3 regions of the Synechococcus sp. MW101C3 genome follow, and region 2 is predicted to be linked to each of the others. Evidence: predicted binding sites of a transcription regulator. Region 2 holds the regulator's gene; each other region holds the start of a gene.

Region 1 (10,195 bases), 150 kb from region 2:
GCCAGCAGTTGCTGAACCGCCTGCGGGCGCTGCAGATCAACCGCAGCTGGTTCCTGCGGTTGGTGGACGCCAACCTGCTGGCCCAGTTCCCCGAGCGTGGCGGCCGTCTGCCCAACGACTCGATCGAGGACGCCCCCCTGCGCAAGGTGTGGAACGCCCTGGCGGAGGAATGGCTGGCCCGGGTGGAGCAGCTGCCGCCGCCGCTCCGCCGCAGGTTGGGCTCTTTTTCCACCGCCGACTGGGAGGCCCGCCAGCGTCAGCTCGCCGCCCAGGGGGTGAGTTCGCCGGTGCTGCGCCAACTGATTTCCGGCAATGCCCAGGCGTTGCTGCCCGGCCGTGCCGGCGCCGACATCCCCGCCGAGCCCTTCCGCCAGCTCTGGTATGCCGCCGGCGAGCAGACGCTGGAAACCCTGCAGATCGAACCGATCCAGGCCACAGCGGGCGAGGTGAAGGCCCTCTCCGCTTCGCTCGGCGCCGGTGGGGCGCGGTTGTTCCCGATCCGGCTGCCGGCGGGATACCGGCTGGTGCTCGGTGTCAACGGCTCGCCGTTGATGCAGATGAGCGTCTACAACGCTGCCGGCAGCCTGCTGGAGCCGAAGGGCCCGCTGCGGGTGGTGACCCTGCCGCCGGTGCCGGGGACCGAAGTGCAGCTGCTGGTCACCAACGACGGTGTGGCCCCGGCGATGATCACCCTGTCGTTGCGCGCCGATGCGCCGCCGCCGGAGCCGCCCCAGCCGCCGCCCACCGACCCCGGCGACACCACGGCGCCGCCGCCCGCTGAGCCGGTGACGCCACCCGCCATCCCAACCCAGCCCCCTGTGGCGCCCTCCGCACCCACGACGCCGCCGCCCGTGACGCCTGACACGCCTGCTTCGCCGTGAGCGCCGCCGCCCCACCCGTCGCGATCGCCCTGCTCTCCGGCGGCCTCGATTCGGCCACCGCTGCGGCCCTGGCGATCGAAGCGGGCTACCACGTGATCGGCCTCTCGCTCGACTACGGCCAGCGTCACCGTCAGGAGCTGGCCGCGGCCGCCGCCCTGGCGACCGGCCTGGCCCTGGCGGAGCACCACACCCTGGCGGTGAACCTGGCGGCCTGGGGCGGCTCAGCCCTCACCGATGCCGCCATGGCGCTGCCGGTGGCGGGTGTGGAGGAGGGGGTGATTCCCACCACCTACGTGCCAGGCCGCAACACCGTGTTCATCGCCCTCGGCCTGAGCCTGGCTGAAGCGCGCGGGGCCGAGCGGCTGGTGCTGGGGGTGAACGCCATCGACTACTCCGGCTATCCCGATTGCCGCCCCGATTACCTCGCCGCCTTCCAGCAGCTGGCTGATCTGGCCAGCAAGAGCGGCCGCGAGGGCCACGGCGCCCGGCTGTGGGCGCCCCTGGTGACCTGGAGCAAGACCCGGATCGTGCAGGAGGCGCTGCGTCTGGGCGTGCCGATCGCCCGCACCTGGAGTTGCTACGCCGGCGGCGCCCGGCCCTGCGGGCGCTGCGACAGCTGCCGCATTCGCGATGCCGCCCTGCGGGAGGCGGGCCGCCCGGACCTGGCCAGCGATGGAGGCGGCAGCTGGGGCGGGCCGTCGGCATGACGCCGGGTTCCGGGGCGCAGCCGCCGCTGCTGCGCCGCTCACTGCCGTGGCGCGACCCCTGGGAGGTGGCCCTCGCCCTGGCCGCCGCGGACGGCGGCGATGGCCTCGCCTGGCTCGATGGCGATGGCAGTGCGCTGGGGCGTTGGGGCTTCCTGGGCGTGGCTCCTCTGGAGCAGGTGGTGTGCCGGGGGCTGCCGGGTGAGCCGGAAGCCGCCGATCCGTTCGTGGCCCTCGCGCGCCTGCGGGAACGGCCCGGCAGCTGGTTCGGCTGGCTCGCCTACGAGGCCGGGGCGTGGGTGGAGCCGGCCGCCCACTGGCGCTCGCCCGATACGGCCCTGCTCTGGGCAGGCCGCTACGACCCCGTGCTGCGCTTCGATCTGCAGGAGCGTCGTCTGGAGCTGGAAGGGTTGGATCCCGCCCGGCTGACGGCAATGGCAGAGCGGCTCGCGGCCCTGGTGCCGGCGGCCGACACGCCTGCTGGCTCAGCTGCTGACCCGGCTGAAGGCCCTGCGCCCGGCAGCGGGGCCGGTGTGGCCGCAGAACACTGGCACTGGCACACCGATCCCGCCACCTTCGCCCGCCAGGTGACGGACCTGCGCCGCTGGATCGCTGCCGGGGATCTGTTCCAGGCCAACCTCACCGCCTGCTGTGAGGCCAGCCTGGCTGCGCCCCCCGACCCGCTGGCCCTGTACGGCCGGCTGCGCCGCTCCTGCCCGGCGCCCTTTGCCGGCCTCCTGGTGGCTGGCGACGAGGCGGTGCTCTCGGCGTCCCCGGAACGCTTTCTGCGGGTGAGCGCCACCGGCTGGGTGGAAACCCGGCCGATCAAGGGCACCCGCCCGCGCCATGGCGATCCGGAAGCCGATGCCGCCGCCGCCGCCGAGCTGATCACCAGCCCCAAGGACCGCGCCGAGAACGTGATGATCGTGGATCTGCTCCGCAACGATCTCGGCCGGGTGTGCGTGCCGGGCTCGATTCAGGTGCCCCAGTTGGTGGGGCTGGAAAGCTACCCGCACGTGCACCACCTCACCTCGGTGGTGGAGGGGCAGCTGCGCGCCGACTGCAGCGTGGTGGAGCTGCTGCGCGCCTCCTGGCCGGGTGGCTCGATCAGCGGCGCCCCCAAGGTGCGGGCCTGCCAGCGCCTGAGCGAACGGGAGCCCGTGCCCAGAGGCCCCTACTGCGGCGCCCTGTTCCGCTTCGGCGCCGATGGCAGCTTCGACAGCAACATCCTGATCCGCAGCCTGATGCTGCGGGGGCGGCGCCTGCGCGCCCATGCAGGCTGCGGCATCGTGGCCGACTCCGACCCGGCGGCGGAGGCCGAGGAGCTGCTCTGGAAGCTGGGCCCGCTGCTGGCGGCCGTCGCGCCAGGCCCCGCAGCTGGAGGGTGCTGATGCAGGCGATCGCCTGGATCGAGCCCAGCGGCGCTCCGGGGGCGGCGGGGCTCTGGGGAGCACCGGCCGAGCTGGCCCTGCCCCTGGCCGATCGGGGCCTGCAACTGGCCGACGGCCTGTTCGAAACCCTGCTGGTGGAAGCGGGGCAGCCGCTGCTGCTGAGTGCCCACCTGCAGCGCTGGTCGCAGAGCGCCGCCCTGCTGGGCATGGAGCCACCCCCCGGCGATGAGCGGGTGCGCGCCCTGCTGGCGGAGGCGGTGTCCCGCAGCGGCATCCACACCGGCGCGCTGCGCCTGAACTGGAGCCGCGGCGCGCCGGCGGTGGAGGCTGGCGCTGGTGGGGCGACGGGGCCGCGGGGTGTGGAGCTGCCGGCACCCGGTGCCCCATCACTGCAGCCCCGCTTCTGGCTGCAGCTCACGGCCGCGGCGCCGCAGTTCGACCCCGTGCCGGTGATTGTCAGCCGCAGGGAGCGGCGCAATGCCTCCAGCCTGCTGAGCCGCTGCAAAACCTTCGCCTACGGGCCCGCCATCGAGGCGCGGCGTGAGGCCCGGGCCGCCGGCGCCGCCGATGCCTTGCTGGAGAGCACGGCCGGCGGCCTCTGCTGCGCTACCACGGCCAACCTGCTGGTGCGGCGTGACGGCCAGTGGTTCACACCGCCCCTGGCCAGCGGCTGCCTGCCGGGGGTGATGCGGGGCCGCGCCCTGGCGCTGGGCCTGGTCCGCGAAGGTCCCTGTCCTCTGGGCCCAGGCAGTGCCGTGCTGCTGATTAACAGCCTCGGCTGCCGTCCGGTCTTGAGTGTGAACGGTTCTCCGCAGCCGCTGGAGCCGGAGCCTGAAGCGTTCTGGCGCTGGCTGCTGGCAGCTGGGTGACCTTCGCCGCCGCCGGCCACCGCCGCCATGGGCGGCGAGCCTATGTTCTGAGGCTTCACGGTGCAGAGCTGGGTGATGGGGTTGGCGTCCGGACGGGCCTGGAGCGCAGCGGCAGCGATGGTGGTGGCGGCTTTGAGCCTGAGTGCCTGCCGCACGGCTCCCGTCGAAACACCCGCTCAGCAGGCCGAGATCGGCGATCTGCTGGTGCGGGCGGGCACCGCCAATGTGACCCTGGCCAAGGCCTTCGTGCCAGGGCTGCCCAACGGCCTCTACAAAGGCGTCGTGCGCGTGCAGACGGAGGGGCAGCCCGACAGCAGCGCCAGGCTGTATCAGGTCAATGCGGTCTGCAGCCTCGAGAACGAGCCGAACTGGCCAACGTATGACAACATTTATGGCAATGAACTGAAAGATCTCGCCGACGCCGGAAAGTTTTCCACTGCTACGCGTTGGCAGATTCTTTATCATTTCGATGGTGGTGTTGACAGCACGGGAGTGCTCTCGCGTCAAGCCTGGACCGATCGCCTCAAGGACAATCTCTGCCGCCGCGGCACCTTCAACGACAGCACGGCGCGGCCAGCGACATAACGGATCGGCTCTGCAGATCCTGCCGCCGCTGTGTGCTGTGCTGCTGCGGCATGCACGCCTGTGTTGCCGCAGCCAAACTGGGTGGGTCTGGTAGCCGATGACACTTCCGCGAATCAACCTGTGGATTTCGATGGAGATGAAACCACGCCTCGTTTGCGATGCCAAAAACGCTGTTCAAGGTTGATCTCACCAAGCCGATGGATCAACAGGACATGCCGGGCCACAACCGCTGGCATCCCGATATCCCCGCCGTCGTTTCTGTCAACCCCGGTGAGGTTTTCCGGATCGAATGCAAGGACTGGACGGATGGCCAGATCAAGGACAATGACGACCCCCAGGATATCGCTGATGTGAACCTGGAAGTGGTGCACGTGCTCAGCGGCCCGATCTGGGTGAATGGAGCTCAACCTGGCGATATTCTTGTGGTTGACATCCTTGATGTGGGTGCGCTGCAGGGAGATGAGTGGGGCTTCACCGGGATTTTTGCCAAAGAGAATGGCGGCGGCTTCCTCACCGATCACTTCCCCAAGGCAGCCAAAGCGATCTGGGATTTCGAAGGCATCTACACCTCATCGCGCCATATCCCCGGTGTGCGTTTCGCCGGCATCACCCACCCCGGCCTGATCGGTTGTGCGCCCTCCCACGAGCTGCTGCGGGAATGGAACCGCCGCGAAACCGAGCTGGTGAACACGGCCCCGGATCGGCGCACCTATGGCGCCGGCCTCTCCGGCAGCGAGCCCGTGCTGGCGGCCCTGCCCAACCCCAACAGCGCCATCCTCGGCACGCTGCCCAGCGCCGATTTCGAGCGTGTGGCCAACGAAGCGGCCCGCACCGTGCCGCCCCGTGAGCACGGAGGCAACTGCGACATCAAGAACCTCACCAAGGGCACCCGCATTTACTTCCCCGTGTATGTGGAAGGCGCCAAGCTCTCGATGGGCGATATCCACTTCTCCCAGGGCGATGGGGAAATCTCCTTCTGTGGCGCGATTGAAATGTCGGGCTACCTCGATCTGCATGTGGAGATCATCAAAGGTGGCGTCGAGAAGTATGGGATGGTCAATCCCATGTTCAAGACCAGCCCGGTGGAGCCCCACTTCACCGACTATCTGGTGTTCGAAGGCATCTCCGTGGATGAATTCGAAGGCAAGCAGCACTACATGGACGTGCACATCGCCTACCGACGCGCCTGCCTGAACGCCATTGAGTATCTCAAGCGCTTCGGCTACACCGGTGAGCAGGCCTACCTGCTGCTGAGCTGTGCGCCGGTGGAGGGCAGGATCAGCGGCATCGTGGACATTCCCAATGCCTGCTGCACCCTGGCGATTCCCACCTCCATCTTTGACCAGGACATTCTTCCCTGTTGATGGCCCGCAAGGGGCCACCGCCGCCTCTGCCTCGGCAAGGTGGGTGTTCGGTGGCTCCACGCCATGGCTCCCTCCCCCTCTGCTGGCCGTGGTTGTCGCCAACGTTGTTGGTGACGGCTACGGCCATCCCTGCGGGCCGCCGCCTCCCCTGTCGCTGTCGGCTCCAACTCCCATCAGCGCAGCAGGGTTGTTGCGGGAATCACTCGGTTCTTTGAAAACGACCCGCCAGCTGGTGCTCCCTGTTTTTCTCCTCTTCTCCATGCCTGTCTACGAATTCAGCTGCACCTCCGGCTGCGACAACTACGAGGTGTGGCGCAGCATCGACGCCCGCCAGAACGATACGGACTGTCCGAGTTGTGGCAATCCCGGTAACAGAGTGTTCAGCCCGCCCATGACACTGTCCGGTGGCTTCCGCCTCAAGCAGGAAGCCAGTGAGCCCCGGCTGGTCCGCAAGGAAGTGCGCGAAGAAAGCCCCAAGCCCCGGCTCAGGGAAAGTGCGGCTCGCCCCTGGATGGTCACCCGCGGTTGCTGAGCCGCGGGCAGCAGTCAGGAGGCAGGAGTCACAGGAGTCAGCAGGCAGAAAGGCTGCAACTCGTGCAGCTCGAACCATGGTCGTTCGTGGCCTCCAACTCTGGCGGCTCAGACCACCTCATCCAAGGAGCTGATCGGAAAGAAGCTGGCACGTAAACGGGTTGCACGTAAACGGCTGGCATCCAAACAGCTGCATGGGAGAGTTGACACCTGTGATTACACAGTTGACTGCAAAGATGTGTCATCCAGGCTGCATCGCGTTACATGGCGCTCCCTTGGAGTGCCCTCACACCGTGAGGAACTCCTGGACCACATCATCGGAGAGGCTCTCGGTGGGGCCACTTGAAACGATGCCGCCGCGTTGCATGGCGTAGTAGTAGTTGGACTGGCGCACGAAGTGAAGGTGTTGCTCCACCAGCAGCACGCTGATTCCGGTTTCCTTCATGATCCGTTTCACCGCCACTTCGATGTCGTGGATGATGGACGGCTGAATGCCTTCGGTGGGCTCATCCAGCAGCAGCAATTTCGGCTTGCCCAGCAGAGCGCGAGCGATGGCTAGCTGTTGCTGTTGTCCGCCGCTGAGATCACCGCCTTTGCGGGACAAAAACTTCTCGAGAATTGGAAACAGATCAAACACGATCGGGTCGATGTGCCGGTTCTTCGCCATGCCACCCGGGAGCGCTTCCATTCCCAGCAGAAGGTTTTCCTTCACCGTCACCTGCGGAATGATGTCACGCCCCTGGGACACATAGCCGATGCCGGAGCGGGCCCGTTGGTAGGGGGGCTGATCGCTCAGGGCCTGGTCGTCGTACTGGACGCTGCCGGAGCGTTGCTTGAGCAGACCGATGATCGTTTTGAGGAACGTGGTTTTGCCCACGCCGTTGCGACCGATCAGGCACACCATCTGCCCTTTAGGGATGGAGAGATCCACATTGCGAAGAATGTGGCTTTCGCCGTAGTAAACGTTGAGGTTAGAGACGGAAAGGAGGTTGTCGGTTGTCATGGCAGCTGTGGGTTGGTGTCAGGCGAGTGGTGGAAACCGCTTATTCCTCGGCTGGGCCCAGGTAGACCTCAATCACGCGGGGATCTTTCTTCACATCCTCCAGCAGGCCCTGGGTGAGCAGTTGCCCTTGGTGCAGCACGGTGACGGGGGCATTGAGGTCCCGGATGAATTCCATGTCGTGTTCGATCACCACAACGGTGTGATCGCCCGCCAGTGACTTGATCAATTCAGCGGTACGAACCGTTTCTTCATCGGTGAGCCCGGCCACGGGCTCGTCGAGCAGCAGCACCTCCGGCGACTGAGCCACGAGGGAAGCAATCGCCAGCCATTGCTTCTGCCCGTGGGAGAGTGAACCCGCCTGAGTGGTGGCGAAGGGGGTAAGGCCCACGTAGCTCATTAGACGATGCACCTCATCCTTGGCGGCCTTCGGCAGCTTGTCGGAGAGAAGGCTGAGGGGGTTCTTGTTCGGCGAGGCGGCCAGTTCCAGGTTGCGCAGCACCGTGAGGTTGTCGAACACCCGTGGCGTCTGGAACTTCCTGCCGATTCCCTGCCTTGAGATCTTCTGCTCGGAGAGCCCCACCAACGACTTTCCTTTGAAGGTGACAGTGCCCTTGGTGGGGCGCACCTTGCCTGTGATCACATCAAGGAAGGTGGTCTTGCCGGCGCCATTGGGCCCGATGATCGACTTCAGTTCGCCTTTCTGCAGGGTGAGTGAAAGATCGGTCAGGGCGAAGAAACCATCAAAGCTGACGCTGACGTCGTGAAGTTCAAGGAGTGTTTCAGACATGATCGCCAGGGTGTTTCAGGGGGTCTGTGGAAGGGGGGCTGGGCAGCGGGTTTGCCTGGTGGACGTGTGAGCTGAAGGGCCCGATGGGATGAGGATGGAGTGGATGGATCTGATGGAGCCGTGAGGGTGGTAGCCCAGGATCATTGACTTTCTGCCTTGATGTCTGGCCTTGATGTCGTCGGGCTTCCTCCGGGCAGCCAGCGGCCTAGGCCTCAGGCCGAGGAATCGGTGGGGGCGGGGCTCTTCATTTCCATGCCAGGGCCCTCCTGGTCGATTTGGGGATAGGTACGAGCTTTGGGAGCGATGCCGAAGGCGGCCAGCAAGGTGCGCAGTCCTCCTTTGGACACCCAGCCGTAGATTCCATCCGGCATCAGTACCACCACGAAGATGAACAGCGCTCCCTGCACGAACAGCCAGAACTCGGGAAGCGCTTCGCTCACCAAGCTGCGCAGATAGTTCACCAGAACGGCGCCGATGATCGGGCCTACCAAGGTGCCTCGGCCCCCCACAGCCACCCAGATCACCATCTCAATCGAAAAGGAGATCGACATGTACTGCGGCGACACAATACCGCTCTGAACGGTGTAAAGAGCGCCTGAGATACCGCAGAGCGCGCCGGCAACGAGGAAGACGATCGTTTTGAATGGAACGGGATTGAAGCCAGCGAAACGGAAGCGCTGCTCATCATCTCGGATGGCAATCAAGGCATCGCCGAAGCGGCCGGAGGTGAAATAGCGGCAGATCAGAAAGGCGACAGGAATGAGAACAACCGTGAGTCGGTACAGCCAGATCTGCATCTCGCTGGAGCCCACCAGCATGCCGAACAGCTCGGTGGTGCTGGTTTTCAGGCCGTTGGTGCCATTGATCAGCTTCTGTTGGCCGTTGAAGAAGTGAAAGAAGACCATCAACGCCGCCTGGGTGATGATCGAGAAGTACACTCCCTTGATACGGTTTCTGAAGATCAGGTAGCCAACCAACCCTGCCACGATTGCGGGCAGCACCCAGATGGCGATCAGAGTGAAGGCGGGCGACCAGAAGGGCTGCCAGAAGAAGGGCAGTTGTTCTACACCGTAGTTCTCAAAGAATTTGGGGATGCCGTTGCCGCCCGCTTCACTGGGGGTGTTGAGGGTGAGGTACATCGCTACCCCATAGCCACCCAGGGCGAAGAAGATGCCTTGCCCAAGGCTCAGAAGCCCCGTGTAGCCCCAGATCAGGTCGATAGCAAGCGCTGTGATCGCCAGTGAGAAATAGCGGCCAAACAAGTTGATGCGGAAATCACTGAGGACCGCTGGAAGGATGAACAGCGCGATGGCGAGGAGAATCCAGGGAACGAGTCGCTTGAGAAGTTTCATGGCTGGGGCCTCAGTGGAGAGGGAGCAGATGGAAGGAGCTTGGTTGTTGGCAGCGGCGCATCAAGCATCTACCGATCTCCCCTTCTGAGGGAACATGCCGTTGGGACGGAACTGCAGGAAGGCAATGATGAAGATGAATACAAGCACCAGCGACATGCTTGTGGTGGCGAAGAATTCCACCACCCCTTTGGCCGCAGGCGGCATATCGGGGAACACGATCAACAGCGATCCGGAACCCACCACCGATTGAATGATGCCGAGGATCAGAGAAGCCAGCACCGTGCCCAGCAGGTTTCCCACGCCCCCCAGCACGATCACCATGAAGCAGGACACGATGTAGGCCGCTCCCAGGTTCGGGCCCACGGATCCCAGCAAGGTGATGGCGCAGCCTGCGACTCCTGCCAGACCTGAACCGAGTCCGAACGTGATGCTGTCGACGCTGTCGGTGGGAATGCCCAGGCAGTTGCTCATCTGCCGGTTCTGGGTGACAGCCCGGATGCGGAGGCCCCACACGCTCTTGGTGAGGAACCACATCACGAACAGCAGCAGCACTGCCGACAAGAGAATGATGAAAATCCTCAGGCCAGGCAGTTCAATTCCGCCGATCTCGCCCCAGCTGCCTTGCAGCCACTTCGGTGCGGTCACGTCAATGTTGCGCGGCCCGAACCAGGGGCTGGCGATGGCACGCACGGACGAGAAGGAATTCACCACCACAAGGCCGATCCCTA
Region 2 (10,195 bases):
GTGTTGAGGCTCACCCCCTGCACGATGCCCAGGCTGAGCCAGGGCTGCAGCCAGGCCCGCAGCCCGATGCCGGCGGTGATTTCCCCGAAGCTCTGGGCGGCGATGCCGGCGCTGTTCTCAGCGGCGGCCTTGTGCCCCAGCAGGTTGAGGTCGAGTTCGAGGGCGAAGGGTCCGGCCTGGAGCAGGCGCCGCTGCAGGCCTGCGCCCAGCAGGTAGTCGTTGCGCAGGGACCCCTGGAACACAAAGGTTTCGCCGAAGCCGGCGTTGGTGGTCTGACCGGCCCATGCCGTAGCAGCCCAGGGATAGGGGTGCCAGTCCGGGACCGGCGGCAGCTCGGTGGGGCAAGCCAGCGATGGTGGTGGGCCAAGGGGCTCGGCCGGGGGCACCTCCGGATTGAGATCCACAGCGGCAGTGGTGAGGTCGAGCACGCCGTAGACGTCCTCCATCTCGCCACGACCTTCGATCAGGTTGAAACGCAGCTTGCTGGCCTGCAGGAACTGGTTGCCGCGCTGGAACCGCACGCTGCCAGTGGCGTAGACGGTCCGGCTCACGGTGTCGTATTCGAGCCGGTCGGCCATCAGGCGGCCACCCGCCATCTGGGCCGACACATTGCCGGTGGCCACATAGCGGTTGATCACCAGATCGAAGCCCTGCTGATCGGCGGTGATGTCGAGCAGCAGGGGCGGCGGGGAGGCCGCCGCGGCCGCCGGCGCGGGAGCCAGATCAGCCGCTGGGCCACCACCGGGCAGCGGCACCGGGCTGGGGTCCTGGCCCTGGCTGGGAAAGGAATCCGGGCGGCCGTTCTCTGGGGTTGTGGCGTTGGCGTTGCCGGTGCCAGCGGCCGGGGGTGGCACCGGCGGGGCGGGCAGGGAGGCGGGATTGCCGGGATTGCTCGATGGGGTGGCCGCGGCCGCAGCGCTGGCGTCGCCGAGTGCCAAGGGGCTGAGTGCGCCCTCATCCCCAGCAGACTCGGTGCCCGGCGTGACGCCGGCGGCTTCCAGGGGCTGGGGGGATGGGGGAAGGTTGCGGGCCTCCACACTGGGAGCACCCGACCAGGCCACGAGCACGCCTGCAACCCCAATGGCCCAGCTGAGTGGGTTGGCTGAGGGCACGCGATTTCCCAATCAGCGGCTGATCCTGCCACGACGGCCGTGGTCAGAGGCCGCTGTCGGGCAGGGCGAGCACTGGCCCAGCGCCGGCCCGAAGCGGGACGCGGTGCGCTGGGCCGGGGGATTCAGTCTTCGAGGTCCTTGCGGCTGGGGGTGCGGCTGGGATCGCTGGCCAGGAAGCCGAAGACGAAGATGCCGATGAAGAAGAAAACGACCGAGTAAACCGAAATCTTGAGAGCGAGCATGGTCCGGTCCGGCGGGTGACAGGGAGTGACAGGCGCCAGGCGGGCCCTGAACGACCCTTCGGCAGCGGCATCATCCTATGGGTCGCACCCGACCGGAAACGATGACGCAGGGCCTCGATCCCGAGCTTCGCCCCTGGATTGAAACGTTTCGATCACGTTCCTGCCTCGACCTGCAGCCCCGCTGGTGCCGCCGCTTCCCTGATGGGGAGTGGCGTGTGGCCCTCGGTGAGGCCTGGGGACGGCGGTACCGGCCCGATTGGCACGCCCGAGGCCTGATCCTCTGGCCCCGCGGTGGCCAGGAGTTGCTGCTGCGGACCACGCTGGTGTGTCCCGAGCTGTGGCGCGGCGAGCCTGACCCGTCGGGCCTGGCCCGGTTGGTGCTCAGCTGGTGGGCCGCTGAGGCCGAGCTGCGCGTCGATGGGCAGCCGGTGCATCGCGGTGACCTGTTTGACGCGGCCTGCCGCTGGCGGCTGCCGGAGCGCTGGTGGCGCGGGGAGCCGCTGCAGCTGGAGCTGGAGCTGCGCAGCCCGCTGCACGACGATGGCGCGCTGATCCACAGCCGGATCGAGGCCGAACCCCTCGATCGCCGCGATCCCGGCGGCCTGCTGCTGGCCACGGCCCTGGAGCTCGCCGCCCTGCGCGAAACGGCCGGCAGCCCGGCTCCCGTCAGCCCTGCGCCAGGCGATGACCCGGCGGCGCTGAGCCTGGAGGTGGCGGCGGCGCGGGCCCGGGCGGTGCTGGCGCCGCCGGGTGGTTTTCAGGTGGCGGGCCATGCCCATCTGGATCTGGCCTGGTTGTGGCCGGTGGCCGACACCTGGCAGGCGGCCGAGCGCACCTTCCGCTCGACGCTGGCGCTGATGGAGCGCGACCCGTCCCTCCATTTCGGTCATTCCACCCCGGCGCTCTACGCCTGGCTGGAGCAGCACCGCCCCCAGCTTTTTGCCGCGATCCGCGCCCGCATGCGGGAAGGGCGCTGGGAACCGCTCAATGGTCCCTGGGTGGAAACCGATGCCGTGCTGATCGGCACCGCGTCGCTGCTGCGCCAGTTCGAGGAAGGCCAGGAGTACAGCCGCGCCACCTTCCCGGAGTGGGAGCACCCGCTCGCCTGGCTGCCCGACAGCTTCGGCTTCGGCGCCGGTCTGCCGGTGGTGGCGGCGGCCACCGGGGTGCGCTGGTTCTGCACCCACAAGCTGGCCTGGAATGCCACGAATCCGTTCCCGCACCGGCTGTTCCGCTGGCGGGGCCGCTGCGGCGCCGAAGTGCTGGCGCTGATGACCGCCCCGATCGGCACCGGCGGCGATCCGCTGGCGATGGAGCGTTACCGGCTGGAGTGGCAGCGGGCCACCGGCCACGAGGAAGCTCTCTGGCTGCCGGGTGTGGGCGACCACGGCGGCGGCCCGACAGCGGAGATGTACGAGCAACTGGCGCTGTGGCAGCAGCAGCCCGCCGCCGCCCCGCAGGTGCATGGCGGTGTGCGCCCCTACCTGGCACGGCTGGAGCCCTGCCGCGCCCAGCTGCCGGTGTGGCGCGACGAGCTCTACCTGGAGCTGCACCGCGCCTGCCCCACCAGCCGTCCCGACCAGAAACGCCACAACCGCACCCTGGAGCGGCTGCTGCGCGAAGCCGACCTGGCGGCGGCGCTGCTGTGGGCTGATGCGGCGGGAGTCACGGCGCCGGAGGGCGACACGCAGGCAGCTGGTTCGGCCCGCGCCGGGTGGCGCACGCTGCTGTTTCAGCAGTTCCACGACATCCTGCCGGGCACGTCGGTGGCGGAGGTGTTCGAGCAGGCGGAGCCGCAGTGGCGCCGGGCCCGCCGTGAGGCGCGGCAGCGCCGCGATCGCCTGCTGCTGGCCTGGCTGCAGGGAGGGGCGCCGGCGGCTGAGGCCCTGCCGGCCGGCCAGCCCTGGTGGGTGATGCGGCTGCAGCCCCTGCCGGCGGCGGCGCTGACGCTGCGGCTGCCGGCGGGCTGCTGGACACTCGCGCAGCGGCCCCTGCCCCAGCAGGAGGCACCGGGAGGCGGCTGCTGGGTGCAGCTACCGCCTGCGGCCGGGCTGACACCCCTGGCCCTGGAGCGCCGGCCGCTGCCGGCAGTGGCGCCAGCCGCGCCGCCGCAGGAGGTGCAGGCGCCGGTGTGGAGCGCGTCGCTCGGGGAGGGGCGCTGGCGGATCGGCAACGGCCTGCTGACGGCGGAACTGGGGGCGGGCGGGCTGGAGCAGCTCTGCGGCGCCGACGGGCAGCCCCAGCTGGCGGCACCGCTGCAGTGGCGCCGCTGGCGCGACAGCGGTGAGTTCTGGGATGCCTGGGATCTGGCGGCGGACCACCGCGAGCACCCGCTGCCGCTGGAGTGGGAGCCGGCGCTGGAGCTGGTGGAGCAGGGGCCCCTGTGCGTGCGCCTGGTGGCACGGGGGCAGTGCAGGGCCAGCCCGTTGCGGCTGGATCTGCGCCTGCTGGCGGGCAGCCCCTGGCTCGAGCTGGTGCTGCGGGTGCACTGGCGCCAGCGCCATGAGCTGCTGCAACTGGAGGTGCCGCTGCAACAGCGGGCCTGCCGCTGGGCGGCGGACACCGCGGCGGGCGTGCTGGAGCGTCCTGCCGTGCCCTGCACCGCCCGCGAACAGGCCCGTTGGGAGGTGCCGGCGATCGCCTGGACCTGCAGCCAGGCGGAGCGCGGCGGCCTGGCGCTGCTGCTGGATGGGCCACAGGGCGTGTCGGGCACGGCGGACCGCCTTGGCGTATCGCTGCTGCGCGGCCCCACCTGGCCCGATCCCGGCGCCGACAACGGCCTGCAGCGCCTGCGGCTCGCGCTGATGCCCTGCGCGGATGGGTGGCGTCAGGCGGCGGTTCCGGCGGCGGCCCGCGCGTTTCGCGCCCCCACCTGGTGCCATCCGGCGGCCGAGCCAGCCACGCCACCAGCAGCGGCGCTCGCCCTGGGCTCGGCCCAGCTCGATCCGGTGGTGATCGCGCCGGATGCGGAGCCGGGCGTGGTGCGGCTCATGGTGCAGAACCTCTCGCCCTGCCGGCAGCCGCTCGGTTTGTCAGCGGGGTGGCAGGTGATCGGGCCGGTGGAGGGTGGCGCTCAGGCGCGGATGGATGGAGTCGTGGACGACGGGTCTGCAGGACCGCTGCTGAGGCCCTGGGAGCTGCGCCAGCTGCGGGTGCGGCGGTTGGCGCGCGCTCAGGATCAGTCGTCGTGATCGTCGAACGGATCGGTGAGGCCCTTGGACGGCGGGCCGAAGGCGAGGTAGACCCCGAAGCCGGTGAGGGCGAGCAGCGCCACCAGCACGGTGATCGCGATCGACAGGGCGGGGGAGGAGGTTTCGGTCAAGGAAGGGGCGGCTGCTGGGGGTGGCGGAGGTGGATCACAACTCTCGACAGTGACCGCGCCGGTCTCCGCCTCGACCCTTACAGTAACGATCCCCATCCATGTGTCCGAGAGGCTCACCCGCCATGGCGCAACGCACCCCACTGGGAAACCTGCTCCGCCCGCTCAACTCCGAGTACGGCAAGGTGGTGCCCGGTTGGGGCACCACGCCGGTGATGGGCATCTTCATGGTGCTGTTCCTGGTGTTCCTGCTCGTGATCCTGCAGCTGTACAACAAGTCGCTGCTGCTTGACGGCATCACCGTGAACTGGAACGGCCTCGGCTGATCTGCCTCTGAATCCTCCGGCCTAAGAGTCCGGCGGCACAGGCTGCCGGGCCTGCCGCTTTGCCGCCTGTTTTCGCCTCAGTTCCTGACCCAGGCTCCGCTGCATGAACATCTTCGGGATCGGGCTGCCGGAAATGGCGGTCATCGCGGCCATCGGCCTGCTGGTGTTCGGCCCGAAGCGTTTGCCCGAGCTGGGGCGCACCCTGGGGCGCACGCTCAAGGGCTTCCAGTCGGCTTCCAGCAACTTCGAGCAGGAGTTCCGCAAGGCGATCGACTCCGAAGCCGACACGGTGGTGACCGCCAACAGCGTGGCGATCAAAGAGGCTCCCGCCCCTGAGACTGTTGCGCCTGCACAGGCCACCACCACTGCTTCTCCCGTTCCAGCAGCCAGCTCCGCCGCAGCGGCTGAACCCCCTGCTGCCAGCGAACCGCCTGCGGCGGCTGCCTGAGTTCAACGCTTCACTTCTGCCACTCTGCTTCCGCCGCTTCGTTCCGCCACGGCCATGACCGCCTCTTCCACGCCGGGCGGTGAGGCCCGCACGGGCGACCTCCAGCTGGTTGTGGGCCTGGGCAATCCCGGCGACAAGTACGCCCGCACGCGCCACAACGTGGGCTTCATGGCCCTGGAGCGGCTGGCGGCGCGCGAGCGGGTGAGCTTTCGCGCCAATGCGCGCCTGCAGGGCCTGCTGGCGGATGTGGGCCAGGGGGCCCAGCGCCTGCGGCTGCTGATGCCCACCACCTACATGAACGAGAGCGGCCGGTCGATCCGTGCCACGCTCGACTGGTTCGGCCTGCGTCCTGACCAGATGCTTGTGCTCGTCGATGACATGGACCTGCCGCTGGGCCGCCTGCGGCTGCGCCTGGCCGGCAGTGCCGGCGGCCACAACGGCCTGCGCAGCACGATCAGCCATCTCGGCAGCCAGGAGTTTCCCCGCCTGCGCATCGGCATCAGCGCCCCGGCCGATGACCCGGTCACGCGCAAGGCCCGCACGATTTCCCACGTGCTGGGCCGCTTCGAGCCCAGCGAGCAGGCCTGCGTGGAGGCGGTGCTCGACGAGGTGCTGGCGGGGCTGGGGGTGATCCAGCGGCTGGGCTATGAACGGGCCGGTAATCGCCTGAACAGTTTTCAGCCCACAACGGCCTGAGGCTGCTTCCAGCAGCTTCATCGTGGTCCCGCTTTCGTCTGGCTCCATCTGCCTGTCGATGCTCCGCCTCCCGTCTGACTCCGTGCGTTTCCTTCCTCCGTGAGCCGTCTTCCCGCCACCACCGCCCAGCTGCGGGTGCTGCACCAGAGCTTCACCCAGAAGTTGCTGGAGGGCGAGGTGGTGGCCGGCGGCTTCGCCTGGACCTTCCGCTGGGCGTTCGATCGCGGTGAGCTGACCGTGGAGCCCTCGCTGGGTCGTGCCCTGATCCAGGACGCACTGCTGCGCTTTCTGCTCAAGGCCGACTACCAGCTGGAGCCTGGCGGCGACTACGCCTTCACGGTGCGGGCGCGCTTCTAGAAGGCGGCCGGCGGCAGGGATGGGGGCCGCGTCAGCGGATGGCCGAGGTGGCGTTCGAGCAGCAGCTGGGCGACGACATCGTCCCAGGGGCCGGGCGGCTGGCGCAGGCCTGCGGGCAACAGGCGCCGCCAGCCGCGTGGCGGGAACAGCTGCCAGAAGCGCCGCCGTGCCTCCAGGGTGGTGCTGCGCTCATCCACCAGCTGCAGGGGCAGCAGCGGCGCCAGGCGCTGACGCCAGTGGCGGCTGCCGGTGCCATCGCCGAGCACCACGCCGGCCACCGCGCCCTCGGCCTGCCAGGCGCGCAGCTGCGCCAGCGCCTGCTCCGGCTCCAGGATCAAGGCAGCCAGCACCTGCTGCCGCGCCGGGTCGCAGCGCACCAGGCCGCACTTGCAGCGGCCTGGATCGAGCGCGGCGAGGGGGCCATGGGCGGGGAGCGGCAGGGCCTTTGGCTGTGGCTCTGGTGGTGGCTCTGGTGGTGGTGAGGCGGCGGCCGCCGGCGTAGGGCTCATGAGGGGCGCTTCGGCGAGGAGGGGGGCGTGGGGCCGCCATCGAGGCGGCGAATCTCCAGCACCACCGGATCGGGTGTTTCGGCCTCGCGCACGGCCACGGCCTCCAGGCTGACCGCCTGCCCGGCCGGCCGCTCACTCAGCTCCCGCCCCAGCTGGTTGAAGCTGGCCACATCGAACTGCACCCCATCCACCAGCGACCCCTGACGCTGCGCCTTGGCGAAGGAGGCGGCCAGCAGCAGGTTGAGCCGGTTGCGCACCTGCTCGGGCGAGATCTCGTTGCCTTCCAGCCGCGTGGTGGCCATCACCTCGCCCTGGCGGATCACCTGCTTGTTGGGCCGCAGGTCGGGGAAGCCGAGCACCTGTTGCTCGCCGCGCAGCACGTTGGCGGCCGAGAGGATGCTCACCACCCAGTTGCCACCTTTCTGGATCAGGGCCTCCAGCTTGGCGATGTCTTCGCGGGGCACCAGCAGGATCGGCCGGTTGACCGGTTCCCCCGGCAGCACCCGCTGAAAGGCCGACTGGTTGGCCTGGCGCAGCAGGGCATCGATGGCGGCACGGGCCTGGCCCGGCTGCTTGACGCTCACCTTGGCCGTGGCCAGCGGCTGGCCGCTGCTGATCACCACATCGCCGCGGCGCAGGGCGATCAGCTTGGTTTCCAGATCTTTGAGTTCGGCCTGGCCGGAGGCGATCTGCCCCTTCACGCGGGCCAGCTCCGCTTCAGTGCGGCGGATGTCCTGGTCGCGGGCGCGGATGTCGCTGTTGAGCCGATCGCGCTGGCGCAGCAGCTGCTGCTGCTGGTTCTGCAGCGGCTGCAGCTCACGGCGCAGGCGGCCCGCCTGCTGCTCCACCGCCACCAACTGGCGGCGCGCCTGCTGGCGGCCCCGTTCGGCCCGGCCCACCGCCTGCTGGGCGTCGCGCTGGGCCGAGAGGCTGCGCTTCAGGGCGGCATCGCTGCGTTGCACGGCGTCGCGGCTGTCCCGCAGCTTCTGCTCGAGGCTGTCGAGCTCGAACAGGCCGGTGCGCAGCCGCTGGCTGACGGCCAGCATCAGGCCGAGCGAGACGGCACTGATCAGGCTGCCGGTGAGCACCGTGATCAGCACCGCGGTGTTGCGCGGGCGGAGGTTGAAGAGGCTGAGCCGGGCCTTGCCGACGCGGCTGCCGAGGCGATCGCCGAGGGTGGCGAGCACCCCCCCGAGGGTCAGCAGGGCCAGGATCAGCAGCCAGCCGGACACGATTCAGGGCGAGGGGGTCCAGTATCGGCCGCGGGCCTTCAGCTGAAGCGTTTGGCCAGCGCCACCGGATCGAACACGGTGATCTTCTTGCGGTCCACCTGCACGAGGCCGGCCTGACGCAGGTCGCCGAGCAGGCGGGTGATGGTGACGCGGGTGGAGCCGATCGCTTCGGCGATCGCCTGGTGCGACAGGCGCAGATCGATGGTGATGCCCTCGGTGCCGGGGACACCGAAATCGCGGCAGAGCACCAGCAGGAAGCTCACCAGCCGCGAGGACATGTCCCGGTGGGTGAGGGTCTCGATCATGGTCTCCGTCTGCAGGATGCGGGAAGAGAGGCCCTGGAGCAGCAGCAGACCCACGCTGGCGTCCTGCTCGATGGCACGCCGCACGGAGCTGGCCGGGGCGGCAACCAGCTCGACGCGGGTGAAGGCGACAGCGTGATAGAAGCGATCGGAGCGCTGGCCGGTGAGGAGGGAGAGCACGCCGAAGAGGCTGTTCTCGCGCAGCAGGGCCACGGTGATCTCCTCGCCGCTCTCATAAACGCGCGAAAGCCGCACGGCGCCACGGCGCAGCAGGTAGACGCGCTCGGCCGGGTCGCCGGGGAAAAAGATCGTTTTGCCGCGCTCCACCGTTTCGCTGGTGCAGCCGCTCAGCCCACGCATGACGTCCAGCAGGGTGCTGGAGCCACTGGCGGAGGAGGCCAAGCCGCTGGTGACGGGCGCGGGGGTGGTGCTGGTGCGGCTGAATCCGCGCATCGCGCCGACCATGACGGTTGGACAAGTGGTTGGAAGCTACGGATCGACTTCCGTGCTCCATGTAGCCGATCACACTAACTGGACGGTTCCCTGTGGACATCCGTCTGCAGAATCCCAGTGTCGACGGGATTTCCGCAAAGTAGTACAAACGTATGCGCTAGGGGTGGTGTCCGATCCTTGATTCCGGGTCTGGCGCCGCTACATTCGGTTTCGCGAAGCCACCGGGGTGTTGATGACGGCCAGCCTGCTCAACCCCTCCACGCCCAGCGGTGGTGTGCCTTCTGGTGCTGGCCCTGCCGGTGGCCCCCGCTCCCACGGCCCGGGCCGCCCCCATGGCGCGGCAGCGGCTGCGCCCGTGGCCCCTGTGGCACCCACGGCACCGCGTCCGCTGGCCCTGGTGCCCCCGGCCCAGACCGAAGGCCAGCTGCAGGTGCACACGGCGCCGTTTCGCGGCAGTTTCTCCGGCGTGTTCAGCCAGGCGTTGCGCAGCGCGGGGCTGGGCAGCCGGGTGCTGATCAGCCAGTTCCTCAAGGGCGGCGTGGACCAGGGGCTGGAGCGCAGCCTGTGGCTGTGCGGCCGGCTGCAGTGGCTGCGGCCCGCCATGCCCGCCTGCCTGACCGAACCGGCCGCCGCGGAGCCCGAGGGGTCCGGTGCCCAGGAGCAAGAGGCGGTGCTGGAGGTCTGGGGCTACACGCGGTGCCAGCTGCTCGACGGGGCGGTGGATCTGATGGTGCTCGACGAGCTGGGGCTGGCGATCGCGCTGGGCTACCTGCCGGCGGCGGAGGTGGAGGCCACGTTGGAGCAACGGCCCGCTCATCTCGATGTGATCCTCACGGGGCCATCGATGCCGCCCGCGCTGCTGGCGATGGCCGACCAGGTGACCCAGCTCCGCCGCAACTGCTGACCCCATGCTCAAGTGCGACCGCTGGATCAACGAACAGGCCGCGGCGGGCATGCTCGAGCCGTTCCAGGCCACGCTGGTGCGCCATCTCGATGCCGAGAACCGCACGGCGCCGGTGCTGAGCTACGGCTGCTCCTCCTACGGCTACGACCTGCGGCTGTCACCGAAGGAGTTCCTGATCTTCCGGCACGTGCCGGGCACGGTGATGAACCCGAAGCGGTTCAACCCGGCCAACCTGGAGCCGGCGCCGCTGCACCACGACGACGACGGTGACTACTTCATCCTGCCCGCCCATTCC
Region 3 (10,195 bases), on a different contig from region 2:
ACCCCGATGTGCTGGTTCCCACCAAGAGTTCCCATCGCCTGGCGGCCCTGGCCACGAGCCTGGAGAACTCCCACATGCTGAACTTCAGCAACCCGGAGCAGACCGTGGCGGCCGGCCGGGCGATTGATTTCGTGCTGCAGCGCACGGTGCAAGGAGAGCTCACGCCGGCCGAGGCCACCGCCATGCTGCTCTCCCATCGCCCTGCTGCGGCGCTGGCACCGTGAAGGGCGGCCGATGAACAGCCTGTTGTTTGAATTCACCGGCTGGCTGGGCTACCTGAGCCGGCCGGTGGTGTTGGTGCAATGCCTGAGCGCCGGTGCGCTGCTGGCGTTCTTTCAACTGGTGGTGCGGCCACGGCTGCGCCAGGGGGGCCGCCGGCTGGCGCTGGTGGGAACTGTGGGGTTGCTGCTGGCGCTGCGGCTGAATGCGGCGCTGCTGGAGTGGCTGGGGCAGCCGGCCGGCCTGGCGCTCTACTTCATGCGCATGTATGCGATCTGGCTGTTCCTGGCCTTCCTGCACGAAGCGCTGGTGCTGCGCTTCCCGATCCGCGGGGTGGATCGTCTGTTCAACCAGCTGGTTCGGCCGTTGTACGTGCTGCTGGTGGCGGGATCGCTGGTGAACCAGCTCGATTCGCTCGAGGATGTGGCCGACATCCCCTTGTTGCCGGTGTTCGGTGACACGATCACCACCGGCAATCTGTTTCTGCTGCTCACAATTCCCTATTTCCTGGTGGCGATCTCCGCCTACCCGGTGAGCTGGCTGGCGCGCCTGCTGCAGGGGCTGCTGCATTTCAGCGACGGCACCCGCGAAGCCACCACGCTGGTGCTGCGTTATCTGCTGATCGGCGCCGGCGTGCTTTGGCTGATGCATCGCGTGGGCCTCAACACCAATGCGATCGCCGCCATCGCCGGGGGGCTGTCGGTGGGCATCGGCTTCGGCATCAAGGAGGTGTTCTCCAACTTCATCAGCGGCCTGTGGCTGCTGTTCGAAGGATCGGTGCGGCCCGGGGAGATCCTGTTCATCGATGGCGATCCCTGCGAGGTGCGCAGCCTCGGCCTGCGGGCGGCCGTGCTCTGGCGCGACCGCGACAATGCCGAACTGGTGATCCCCAACCAGGACTTCTTCACCACGACCACCGTCACCTACACCGGCACCGACCGCCTGCGCCGCAGCCAGTTGGATGTGTCAGCCGCCTACCGCCACGACCCCGCCCAGGTGATCCCTTTGCTGGAGGAGGTGGCCCGCCAATCGCCTCGCGTGCTCAGCCAGCCACCACCCAAAGCGCTGCTGCTCAGCTATGGCGATTCCGGCATCCACTACGGCCTGCGCTACTGGATCGAAGATCCGATGAACAACGGCAGCATCAAAAGCGAAGTGAGCATCGCCGTGTGGAAGCGCTTTGCCGAGGAAGGCATCGAGATGCCCTACCCACAGCAGGTGGTGCATCAGGCGTGAAGCAGGCACCAGGCAGGCAGTTCCTGCAGCATGGGAATGGCGATCCTTCGGCAGGAACGGGATGAGAAGGCTTCACATCGCACTCGCAACAGACAACATCGAAGCCACCATTGACGACTACTCCAGACGCCTGGGCTGCCCGCCCTGCACATCCATTCCCGGGGAGTATGCGTTGTGGCGCACCGAAGCCTTGAATCTCTCCGTGCGCCAGGACTCCGCCCTTCCACCAGGCTCACTGCGCCATCTGGGCTGGGAAGATCCATCAGCCACCGCCTTCACAACCGAAACGGATGTCAACGGCATCCTCTGGGAGCGGTTCGCCGCCCACCATCAGGCCGAGGAGATCAAGGCGTTATGGCCGGAGGTGATCGGCAAGACCCCCCGTGGGCAGCAGGATGACTCCAGGTGAACAGACGGTCGAGTCACATCACCGTCCTGGCGCCGCTGAGCAGAACACAGACAGAGCTCAGCGCCAACGGCAGGTCGAGCCTGAAGTCGAAAACGACGATGCCATGAAGACGCGCTGGCACAGCCGTCACACAGCTGCTTTTTTCTCGACTCAACTCGCTCCACCCCAACCGCATCAAGCCCCTCACCAATACTTCGGATACCTGCCAGCTCTCACGGCGTTGTTATAAACCAGCGCCACCACCGTCACGATCACGGCGCCCAGCACGGTGGGGAAGAGCAGGAAGCCCCAGCCGGGCTGCAGCAGGAACACGATCACCGGGTTGGAGCCGGCCGGGGGATGCACGGTGCCGGTGGCCATCATCAGGGCGATCGCGGTGGCCAGGGCGGCGGCCATGGCCCACCACTGGGAGCCGAACAGGCTGAGGAACAGCAGGCCCACGGCGGTGCTGAGCGTGTGGCCCAGCACGATGTTGCGCGGCTGGGAGAAGGGAACGTCGGGGTAGCCGAAGGCCAGCACGCAGGTGGCGCCGAAGGAGCCGAGCACGAAGGGGGCACTGAGGCCGAGCTGCAGCAGGGCCACGGCGGCGATCGCCAGGAAGCCGCCCAACCAGGCCAGGGCGATGGCCCGGCGGGCGGGCCGGGGAGGGAGCGGCGCCCGGTCACCGCGGAACTTGGCGAAGAAAGAGGAAGTCATGGGGCGCTGATCTGAACGAACTGGTCGGCGGCGTAGGCGGTGGCGGTGTGGCGCAACTTGCTGCGCTCCTCATCGGTGCGCGTGCAGGCGAAGCCATAGCGGGCCCGCACCCGCTCGGACGCCTCAGCCAGCGCGCGCTCGGCGCGCTGCTGCAACTCCGCCACCGGCAGCCGCTCACCGGGTTGGAGGTGCTGCAGGATCACCGTCGAGGGCGAAAAGAGCGTGGTCTGGCGGCCATCGGGCCATTCGAGCTGCAGCAAGACTTCGGGCATGGCAGGGCGGCGAGAGGTGACAGTGAACGCTGAAGCGGAACCAGGCCAGCGAGGCTGAGCGCTGCACCCCCTACCCCGACGGCACCGGGCCGAAGCCGGTGAGCGCCTCGGCGCCGCTCCACACGGTTTCCTCGCCGCCACCGGCCCGTAGGCGCACGCCCGGCTCCGCCGTGAAGTGGCCGATCGGCTGGCAGATGAGTGCCGGTTCGCTGCCCTCCGCCGCGACGGCCGTGCGCAGGGCCGGCTCCTGCTGCGGCGTCACCGCCAGCAGGAAGCCGAAGCTGGGGAAGCAGGCCAGCCAGTCGTCCAGCGGCACGCCCGCCGGCGGCGTGATCGCCTCGAGCTCGAGCGTCAGGCCGCAGCCGGCGCTCTCGCAGAACATCACCGCCGTGCCCACCAGGCCGCCCATGCTGATGTCCTTGGCGGCATGCACCACCCCGTTTTCTGCCAGCTGCGCCGGCAGGGCCAGCTGGCGGCGCAGCAGCTCCGGCGCCGCCTGTGTGGCCGCATCCCAGAAGCGATCCGGATGGCGCATGCGGCCGGCGCCATTCACCAGCAGGAAGCAACGGTCGCCGGGGCGGGCGAAACGGGCCGAGAGCACCGCACCAGCGGCGCTGCCCAGCACCGCCACGGCCAGCGCGTCGTAGGGGCTGTTGAGGTTGGTGTGGCCGCCCACCACCGGCACCGCGAAGCGCGCCGCCGCTGCCTGCAGGCCCGCCAGCACCGGCTCAGCCCGCTCCGCGCCGCGGCACCAGAGGCTGTTCACCAGTGCCAGCGGCCGGCCACCCATCGCGGCGATGTCGCTGAGGTTCACCAGCACGCCGCACCAGCCGGCGAACCAGGGATCCTTGGCCAGCAGGCCCGGATCCATCCCCTCGCTGGCCAGCAGCAGGCGTCCGCTGCAGGCCGGCAGCAGGGCGGCGTCATCGCCGAGCAGGGCAGCCGGGCCGAGCGCGGCGAAGGGCTGGTGGGGGAAATGGGCGGCGGGGCGCTGAATGGCGGTCTTGCCGTGCAGGCCGGCCAGGGCACGCAGCCGTGCCGCCAGCGGCGCCAGGTCGATGCCGCTCATGCCACCGGCCGGCGTTCCCGCGACGGGGTGTAGTAACGGAGGTCGGCCTCCATCAGGTGATGGGGCAGCCCCTTGAGCTCCAGGGTGTCCACCGAGTGCCAGTGCAGGCGCTGGAAGAAGCGCACGTTCTGCTCCTGCACAGTCGCCAGGAAGCGGTCGCAACCCCAGCCGTTCGCGGTGGTCACGGCCTTCCAGATCAGGCCCTTGCCGATCTGGTTGTGGCGGCGGAAGGCGGCGTCCACGCCGAGCCGGCCGCCGTACCAGAGCCTTGGCTCCTGCTCCAGGATCCGCACCACCCCCACCACCGGCCCGCCGCTGCCCGGGCTGGCGCCCGCCCGGTTGGCCCCATGGGCGATCGCCGCGATCGGGGTGGCCTCCGCATCGCGGGCGTCGCGGTCGGAGGCTTCGAACAGATGCTGCTCCTGGCAGAAGATGCGGCGACGCAGATCCCAGTAGCCGGCCAGCAGCGGCGTGCCGGGCCGCAGCAGATGGAAGGAGAAGCGCTCGGAGCAGGCCGAGGGCGAGAGGCGGAAATCCTCGGCGTCGATACCCAGACCCCAGCGCACCGACGGGGTGAAGGCGGCCGGCGCCGAGGTGGGGCTGCGGCCGATGTCGTGGCTGGAGGGGTCAATGAAGAACATCAGGAGCTGGAGGGGCCGCAGCCCGCCTGTGGTGGGGCCGATGGGGCGTCGCTCGTGGCGGCCGCCTGCTCGAACAGCGACAGGGCCGAGCAGGCGCCGCACTTGGCGCAGCCCGCCGACATCGCGGCAGCGCGCAGATCCGATGCCGCCAGCTGCTGGGCCACGGCCGTGTAGATCTCCACCATGAAGGCGGCGCTGGGCGCGGGATGGTGCTCCAGCGGCGTGCCGCTGATCGGCACGAACGGCACCACGAACGGGTACACACCAGCGGCGATCAGGCGCTCGCTGCAGGCCACGATCGCGGCGGCGCTGTCGCCCAGCCCCGCCAGCAGATAGGTGGACACCTCGCCGCGGCCGAACACCGCCACGGCCTGCTCGAACGCCTCGAAGTAGCGCTCCAGGCTCAGCTCCGCCTTGCCCGGCAGGATGCGGCGCCGCACCTCGGGCTCCACCACCTCCAGGTGCATGCCGAGGCTGTCGACGCCGGCGTCCTTCATCCGCTGGAACCAGATCGGATCCTCCGGCGGCTCGCACTGGGCCTGGATCGGCAGGTTCACCCGCGCCTTCACGGCCGCCGCCGTCTCGGCCAGCAGGCGGGCGCCGCGGTCGTCGCTGTTGGGGGTGCCGGTGGTCATCACCAGCTGGCGCACCCCATCGAGCCGCACCGCCGCCTCCGCCACCTCCGCCACCTGCGCCGGGGTCTTGCGCACCAGGGTGCGGCCGTCGTCGAGCGATTGCTCGATGGCGCAGAACTGGCACGACTGGCTGCGGTCGCGGAAGCGGATGCAGGTCTGCAGCAGCGTGGTGGCGAGCACATCGCGGCTGTGCAGCAGCGCGATCGAGCGGTACGGCGTGCCGTCGGCGGTGTGCAGGCCGTAGAAGCGCGGCTCCGGCGGAGCCTCCACCACCGCCAGCGGTGTGGCGGACTCCCGCTGCAGCTCCAGCCCGGCGCCACCGGCCGCCAGGCGGAAGGGGGAGCGCTGGGCGGCGCTGCTGTACACGGGCACCATCACCGTGGTGCCATCCAGGGTGAGGGCGCGGTGGTCGGAGGGGCCGGCCCCGCCGCGGCGGCCCTTGTTGCCGGGCACACCGGGCTCCACCAGGCCCTGCACCTGCAGGTCGGTGACGAGCCGCGCCAGCGCGGCGGCATCCCTGGAGTCAGCCATGGGGCACCGCCTCCGGCAAGGAACTGAGCCGTGGCGGAGGGGCGGAGATCCCCGCAGCCGGGGGCGGCACGGCCGTCAGGGGTGACCGCAAGGCTTCCCGCTGGGGCTCCAGCAAGGGCTCCAGCAGTACGGGCAGGTCAGCAGGCATGGCAGGACCAGCGCCACCACCGGCAGCCGTTGCGTTGCCCCCGTCCCGCTCCTGCACCTGGCGCGCCGGCGTGCGATCGAGACGCAGGCCGAGCAGGTCGGGGCGGCTGTAGTGGCCCACGCTGTCCATCATCCGTTTGCGCTTGGTGATCAGGGCCGGGTCGAGCTCGGCGATCGCCAGCCCTTCCCCCTCCGGCAGCGGACCCGCCAGGTAGCGACCTTCCGGGCTGATCACGGCGGTGTGGCAGCCCCCCTGGCAGGCCTTCTGCAGCGCCGGATCCGGCGTGATCTGATCGAGGTCGGCGGGATCGAGCCAGGCGGTGGAACTCACCACGAAACAGCCCGCCTCCAGCGCGTGGTGCCGCAGGGTCACGGCCGTCTGCTCACTGAAGATCGGGCCCACCAGCGAACCAGGGAACTGGGCGCAGTGGATCTCCTCCCCCTGGGCCATCAGGCTGAAGCGGGCCAGCGGGTTGTAGTGCTCCCAGCAGGCCAGGGCACCGATGCGCCCCAGCGCCGTGGGCACCACCGTGAGGCCGGCGCCATCGCCCTGGCCCCACACCATGCGCTCGTGATACGTGGGGGTGAGCTTGCGCCGCTTCAGCAGCAGCGCGCCGTTGGCGTCGATCAGCAGCTGGGCGTTGTAGAGGCTGCCGCCCTCCCGTTCGTTGATGCCCAGCAGCACGTGCATGGCGTGCTCGCGCGCCGCGGCCGCGATGCGGCGCAGCGCCGGGCCCGGCACCGTCACCGCCTGCTCATAGAGGCGCAGATGGGAGCGCCCCATCAGCGCCGGCGGCTCCACGAAGGAGAAGTAGGGGTAATAGGGAAGAAAGGTTTCGGGGAACACGATCAGCTGCACCCCCTGGCCGGCCGCCTCCGTGATCGCTGCCAGCACCCGCTCCACAGACCCCTCCAGGCTGTGCAGCACCGGACGGATCTGGGCGGCGGCCACGACGATCGGGCCGTTCATCGTCAGAGCGTCCAGGTGTCGAGGATGAAGGCGCCTTCCTTGCGGTGCATCAGCACGATGTCGAGCACATCGAGCGGATTCACCGGGGTGATGCCCGCCATCAGCGCCCCCTCGCCATGGCCGTAGAGGGCCTGAAGGGCGAAGCGGCAGGCATACACCTTGCCGCCCTGGTCCATGAACTTCTGCAGGCGGGCGTTGAAGTTGAGGTGGCCGTCGAAGGCGGCATCACCGAGCTTGGGGAAGCCGCGCTGCACTCCGAGGGTGACGCCAGGCCCGTAGAGAAGGATCGAAGTCTCGAAGCCCTTGTTGATCAGGCGGCTGGCCTGCAGCAGGTTCACCAGGCCGATCGAGCCTTCGAACGCCACGGTGTGAAAGGTGATGAGCGCCTTTTCGCCCGGTTCCGCCTTCACATCGGGGAACACCTTCTCCTCGTAATCCACGAGGAAATCGCCAGGTTGATTGGCGGGGCGGGTGACCTCAGGCATGAACCGGCGACCTGCGAAGGAAACAGCGTCACGACCATGCACCAGGCCTGTGTGAACTTACGTAGCAGGAGGCACCAAACGGCAGAGCCCGTGCTGGCCTGCGATTTGGTCTTGATTGCTACCGGGCCGCCCCTCACGGCAACTCACGATGAGGAGGGTGATGGCCTGGCCGCGCCACTGTCTTCCTCCCCTTCGCCGCCTGCCCGTGGGGTCAGCCTCCACCTCACCCGCCGCTTCTGCCGCTGAGACCATCGCTGCGTCTCCCGGTGGCACACCTGCGCAGAGCGCGGCAACCGACGGCGCTGCCGCCCCCGTCACGGCGCCGGTGGTGGTGATCGGCGGCGGCCAGGCGGGGCTGTCGGTGGCGAGCTGCCTGCAGCAACGGGGCATTGAGGCGCTCGTGCTGGAGCGCCACCGGGTGGCCCACGCCTGGGAGCAGCAGCGCTGGGATTCCTTCTGCCTGGTCACCCCCAACTGGCAGTGCCGCCTGCCCGGCTTCCCCTACGACGGCGATGATCCCGACGGCTTCATGGGCCGTGAGGCGATCGTCGACTACGTGCGCCGCTTCGCCGAACGTTCAGCCATCACCGTGCGGGAGGGGGTGAGCGTGGAACGGCTGGTGCCCAGCAGCAATGGCTACCGCCTGCTCACCAGCGCCGGCGTGGTCGACACCGAGCAGGTGGTGATCGCCACCGGCGCCTACCACCACCCGCGCCGCCACCCGATGGCCGAGCGGCTGCCCGGCAAGGTGCTCCAGCTCGATGCCCGCGACTACCGCCATCCCGATCAGCTGCCGGAGGGCCCGGTGCTGGTGGTGGGCAGCGGTCAGTCGGGCTGCCAGATCGCCGAAGATCTCTTCCTGGCCGGGCGTCGCGTGCACCTCAGCGTGGGTTCGGCGCCCCGTTCGCCGCGCCGTTACCGCGGCCGCGACGTGGTGGAGTGGCTGGAGCGGATGGGGGTCTACGACACCCCGATCGACGCCCATGCCGATCCCCGCGCCATCCGCCACAAGACGAACCACTACCTCACGGGCCGGGACGGCGGCCGCGAAATCGACCTGCGCCAGCGGGCCAGCGAAGGCATGGTGCTGCATGGCCGGCTGGAGCGGATCACCGCAGCGGGCCTGAGCTTTGCCGACAACCTGGCCGCCAACCTGGATGCGGCCGATGACGTGTACACCCGCATCCGCGCCAGCATCGACGCCTACATCGCCGCCAACGGCCTCGACGCGCCGCTGGAGCCGCCGTACCAGCCCTGCTGGCGTCCTGCCCCGAGCCGCGAGCTCAGCTTGATCGACCTCTACAAGGAGCCGCTGGCCGCCGTGATCTGGTGCACGGGTTACCGCTCCGATTTCAGCTGGGTGGAAGTGCCGGTGTTCGATGGCAGCGGCGAACCGGTGCACCACCGGGGCATCACCCAGGCCGAGGGGCTCTATTTCATCGGCCTGCCGTGGCTGCACACCTGGGGCTCGGGCCGCTTCTGCGGCATCGGCGGCGACGCCGATCACCTCGCCCAACGGATCCAGCAGCAGCTGCAGCCTCGCGGCAGCCGGACGGAGCCGCTGGAATGCACGGCACTGCTCGGCTCATGACGGCTGTGGACCATCCAGCGGCGACCCCTTCCGTGGACGACCATCCAGGGGCGACCCCATCAACCGACGCCAGCGCCCTGATCCCCGCCGCTGAGCTGCGCGAGCTCAATGGCCGCTCCGATCGGGCCGGCTGGCTGCAGACCCTCTCCCATGCGGCGCTGATCCTGGCGACGGGCTGGGTGTGGGGCGACGAGCGGCTCAGCCTGCTGCTGCGCCTGCCGGCCCTGCTGCTGTGCGGCTGGGGCCTGGCCTTCGCCTTCTGCGCCATGCACGAATGCGGCCACCGCACCGCCTTCGCCAGCCGCGCCGTCAACGACGCCGTGGCCTGGTGGGCGGGGGTGCTGAGCTTCTACAACGCCGACTTCTACCGCCGCTACCACCAGTGGCACCACCGCTACACCCACCAGCCGGGTCTTGATCCCGAGCTGGAAGACCAACCGCCGACCAGCCGCTGGGCCTACCTGCTTGAACTCAGCGGCCTGCCCTGGTGGAACGCCAAGCTGCGCGGCCATCTGCGCGGCCTGCGCGGTGAGTTCAGCGCCAACCCCTACATCCCCGCCGATGCGGCGCCAGCGGTGCGCAGCTCCCTGCTGAAGCAGGCGGCTGTCTACGGCGTGCTGCTGCTGCTGTCGGTGCCGGGGGGCAACGGCTTTCTGCTCTGGCACTGGCTGCTGCCGCTGGCACTGGGGCAACCGCTGCTGCGTTTCGTGCTGCTGGCTGAGCACGGCGGCTGCGACACCGGCACCAACGGCCTGAGCAACACCCGCACCACCAGCACCCTGGCGCCGCTGCGCTGGCTGATGTGGAACATGCCGTTCCACGCCGAGCACCACCTGTTCGCCTCGGTGCCGTTCCATGCCCTGCCGGCGGCCCACCAGTGGCTGGCGCCCCAGCTGCGTCATCTGGATCCGGGCTACCTGGCGGTGCATCGCCGCTTCCTGGCCGATCCGTCGCTGCTGAAGCTGCCCGCCGCCCCCACCCTCCAGCCGCAGCCGGTTTGAGCGCCCCGGCGTCCAGCGGCGACCGCCACTTCCCGCTGGGGCCGTTCCGCTTCCACTGCGGCCAGACGCTGCCGGATGGCTGGCTGTCGTACCGGGTGTACGGCACGCTCAACCCACAGCGCTCCAACCTGGTGCTCTACCCCAGTTCCTACGGGGCCTGGCCGGAGGACATCGAATGGGTGGTGGGCCCGATCCTCGACCCGGAACGCTGGTGCGTGGTGCTGGTGAGCCAGTTCGGCAACGGCCGCTCCAGCAGCCCCAGCAACAGCGCCATGGGGCTGGCGGAAGACGGC

What was found. Region 2 encodes NtcA, which controls nitrogen genes in cyanobacteria. Its sites were predicted from a motif close to GTANCNNNNGNTAC; they were not measured.
Region 1: a site for NtcA is predicted at 4,521-4,534, ahead of fmdA (formamidase). Genes of this name have one in related genera too.
Region 3: a site for NtcA is predicted at 7,419-7,432, ahead of CJZ80_RS06500 (MSMEG_0569 family flavin-dependent oxidoreductase). Genes of this name have one in related genera too.

Annotation. Positions count from the first base shown of each region.
Region 1 covers NZ_NQKX01000009.1:162,316-172,510, reverse strand. The annotation lists gene CJZ80_RS12800 (serine/threonine protein kinase) at 1-881, shown strand, start outside; gene queC (7-cyano-7-deazaguanine synthase QueC) at 878-1,588, shown strand; gene CJZ80_RS12790 (anthranilate synthase component I family protein) at 1,585-2,976, shown strand; gene CJZ80_RS12785 (aminotransferase class IV) at 2,976-3,845, shown strand; gene CJZ80_RS12780 (hypothetical protein) at 3,963-4,430, shown strand; gene fmdA (formamidase) at 4,589-5,794, shown strand; gene CJZ80_RS12770 (FmdB family zinc ribbon protein) at 6,006-6,326, shown strand; gene urtE (urea ABC transporter ATP-binding subunit UrtE) at 6,612-7,328, opposite strand; gene urtD (urea ABC transporter ATP-binding protein UrtD) at 7,369-8,115, opposite strand; gene urtC (urea ABC transporter permease subunit UrtC) at 8,328-9,467, opposite strand; gene CJZ80_RS12750 (branched-chain amino acid ABC transporter permease) at 9,528-10,195, opposite strand, start outside.
Region 2 covers NZ_NQKX01000009.1:13,872-24,066, reverse strand. The annotation lists gene CJZ80_RS12120 (DUF3769 domain-containing protein) at 1-1,112, opposite strand, end outside; gene CJZ80_RS12115 (photosystem II reaction center protein I) at 1,235-1,354, opposite strand; gene CJZ80_RS12110 (alpha-mannosidase) at 1,432-4,545, shown strand; gene psbN (photosystem II reaction center protein PsbN) at 4,533-4,676, opposite strand; gene psbH (photosystem II reaction center phosphoprotein PsbH) at 4,799-4,999, shown strand; gene CJZ80_RS12095 (TatA/E family twin arginine-targeting protein translocase) at 5,103-5,447, shown strand; gene pth (aminoacyl-tRNA hydrolase) at 5,502-6,143, shown strand; gene CJZ80_RS12085 (DUF3146 family protein) at 6,243-6,500, shown strand; gene CJZ80_RS12080 (resolvase) at 6,497-7,009, opposite strand; gene CJZ80_RS12075 (DUF3084 domain-containing protein) at 7,006-8,241, opposite strand; gene ntcA (global nitrogen regulator NtcA) at 8,280-9,008, opposite strand; gene CJZ80_RS12065 (cob(I)yrinic acid a,c-diamide adenosyltransferase) at 9,229-9,900, shown strand; gene dcd (dCTP deaminase) at 9,905-10,195, shown strand, end outside.
Region 3 covers NZ_NQKX01000004.1:213,905-224,099, reverse strand. The annotation lists gene CJZ80_RS06550 (extracellular solute-binding protein) at 1-224, shown strand, start outside; gene CJZ80_RS06545 (mechanosensitive ion channel family protein) at 235-1,455, shown strand; gene CJZ80_RS06540 (hypothetical protein) at 1,517-1,864, shown strand; gene CJZ80_RS06535 (HPP family protein) at 2,048-2,560, opposite strand; gene CJZ80_RS06530 (MSMEG_0570 family nitrogen starvation response protein) at 2,557-2,832, opposite strand; gene CJZ80_RS06525 (sll0787 family AIR synthase-like protein) at 2,903-3,901, opposite strand; gene CJZ80_RS06520 (MSMEG_0567/Sll0786 family nitrogen starvation N-acetyltransferase) at 3,898-4,542, opposite strand; gene CJZ80_RS06515 (MSMEG_0568 family radical SAM protein) at 4,542-5,708, opposite strand; gene CJZ80_RS06510 (Nit6803 family nitrilase) at 5,701-6,825, opposite strand; gene CJZ80_RS06505 (MSMEG_0572/Sll0783 family nitrogen starvation response protein) at 6,828-7,310, opposite strand; gene CJZ80_RS06500 (MSMEG_0569 family flavin-dependent oxidoreductase) at 7,471-8,901, shown strand; gene CJZ80_RS06495 (fatty acid desaturase) at 8,877-9,902, shown strand; gene CJZ80_RS06490 (alpha/beta fold hydrolase) at 9,899-10,195, shown strand, end outside.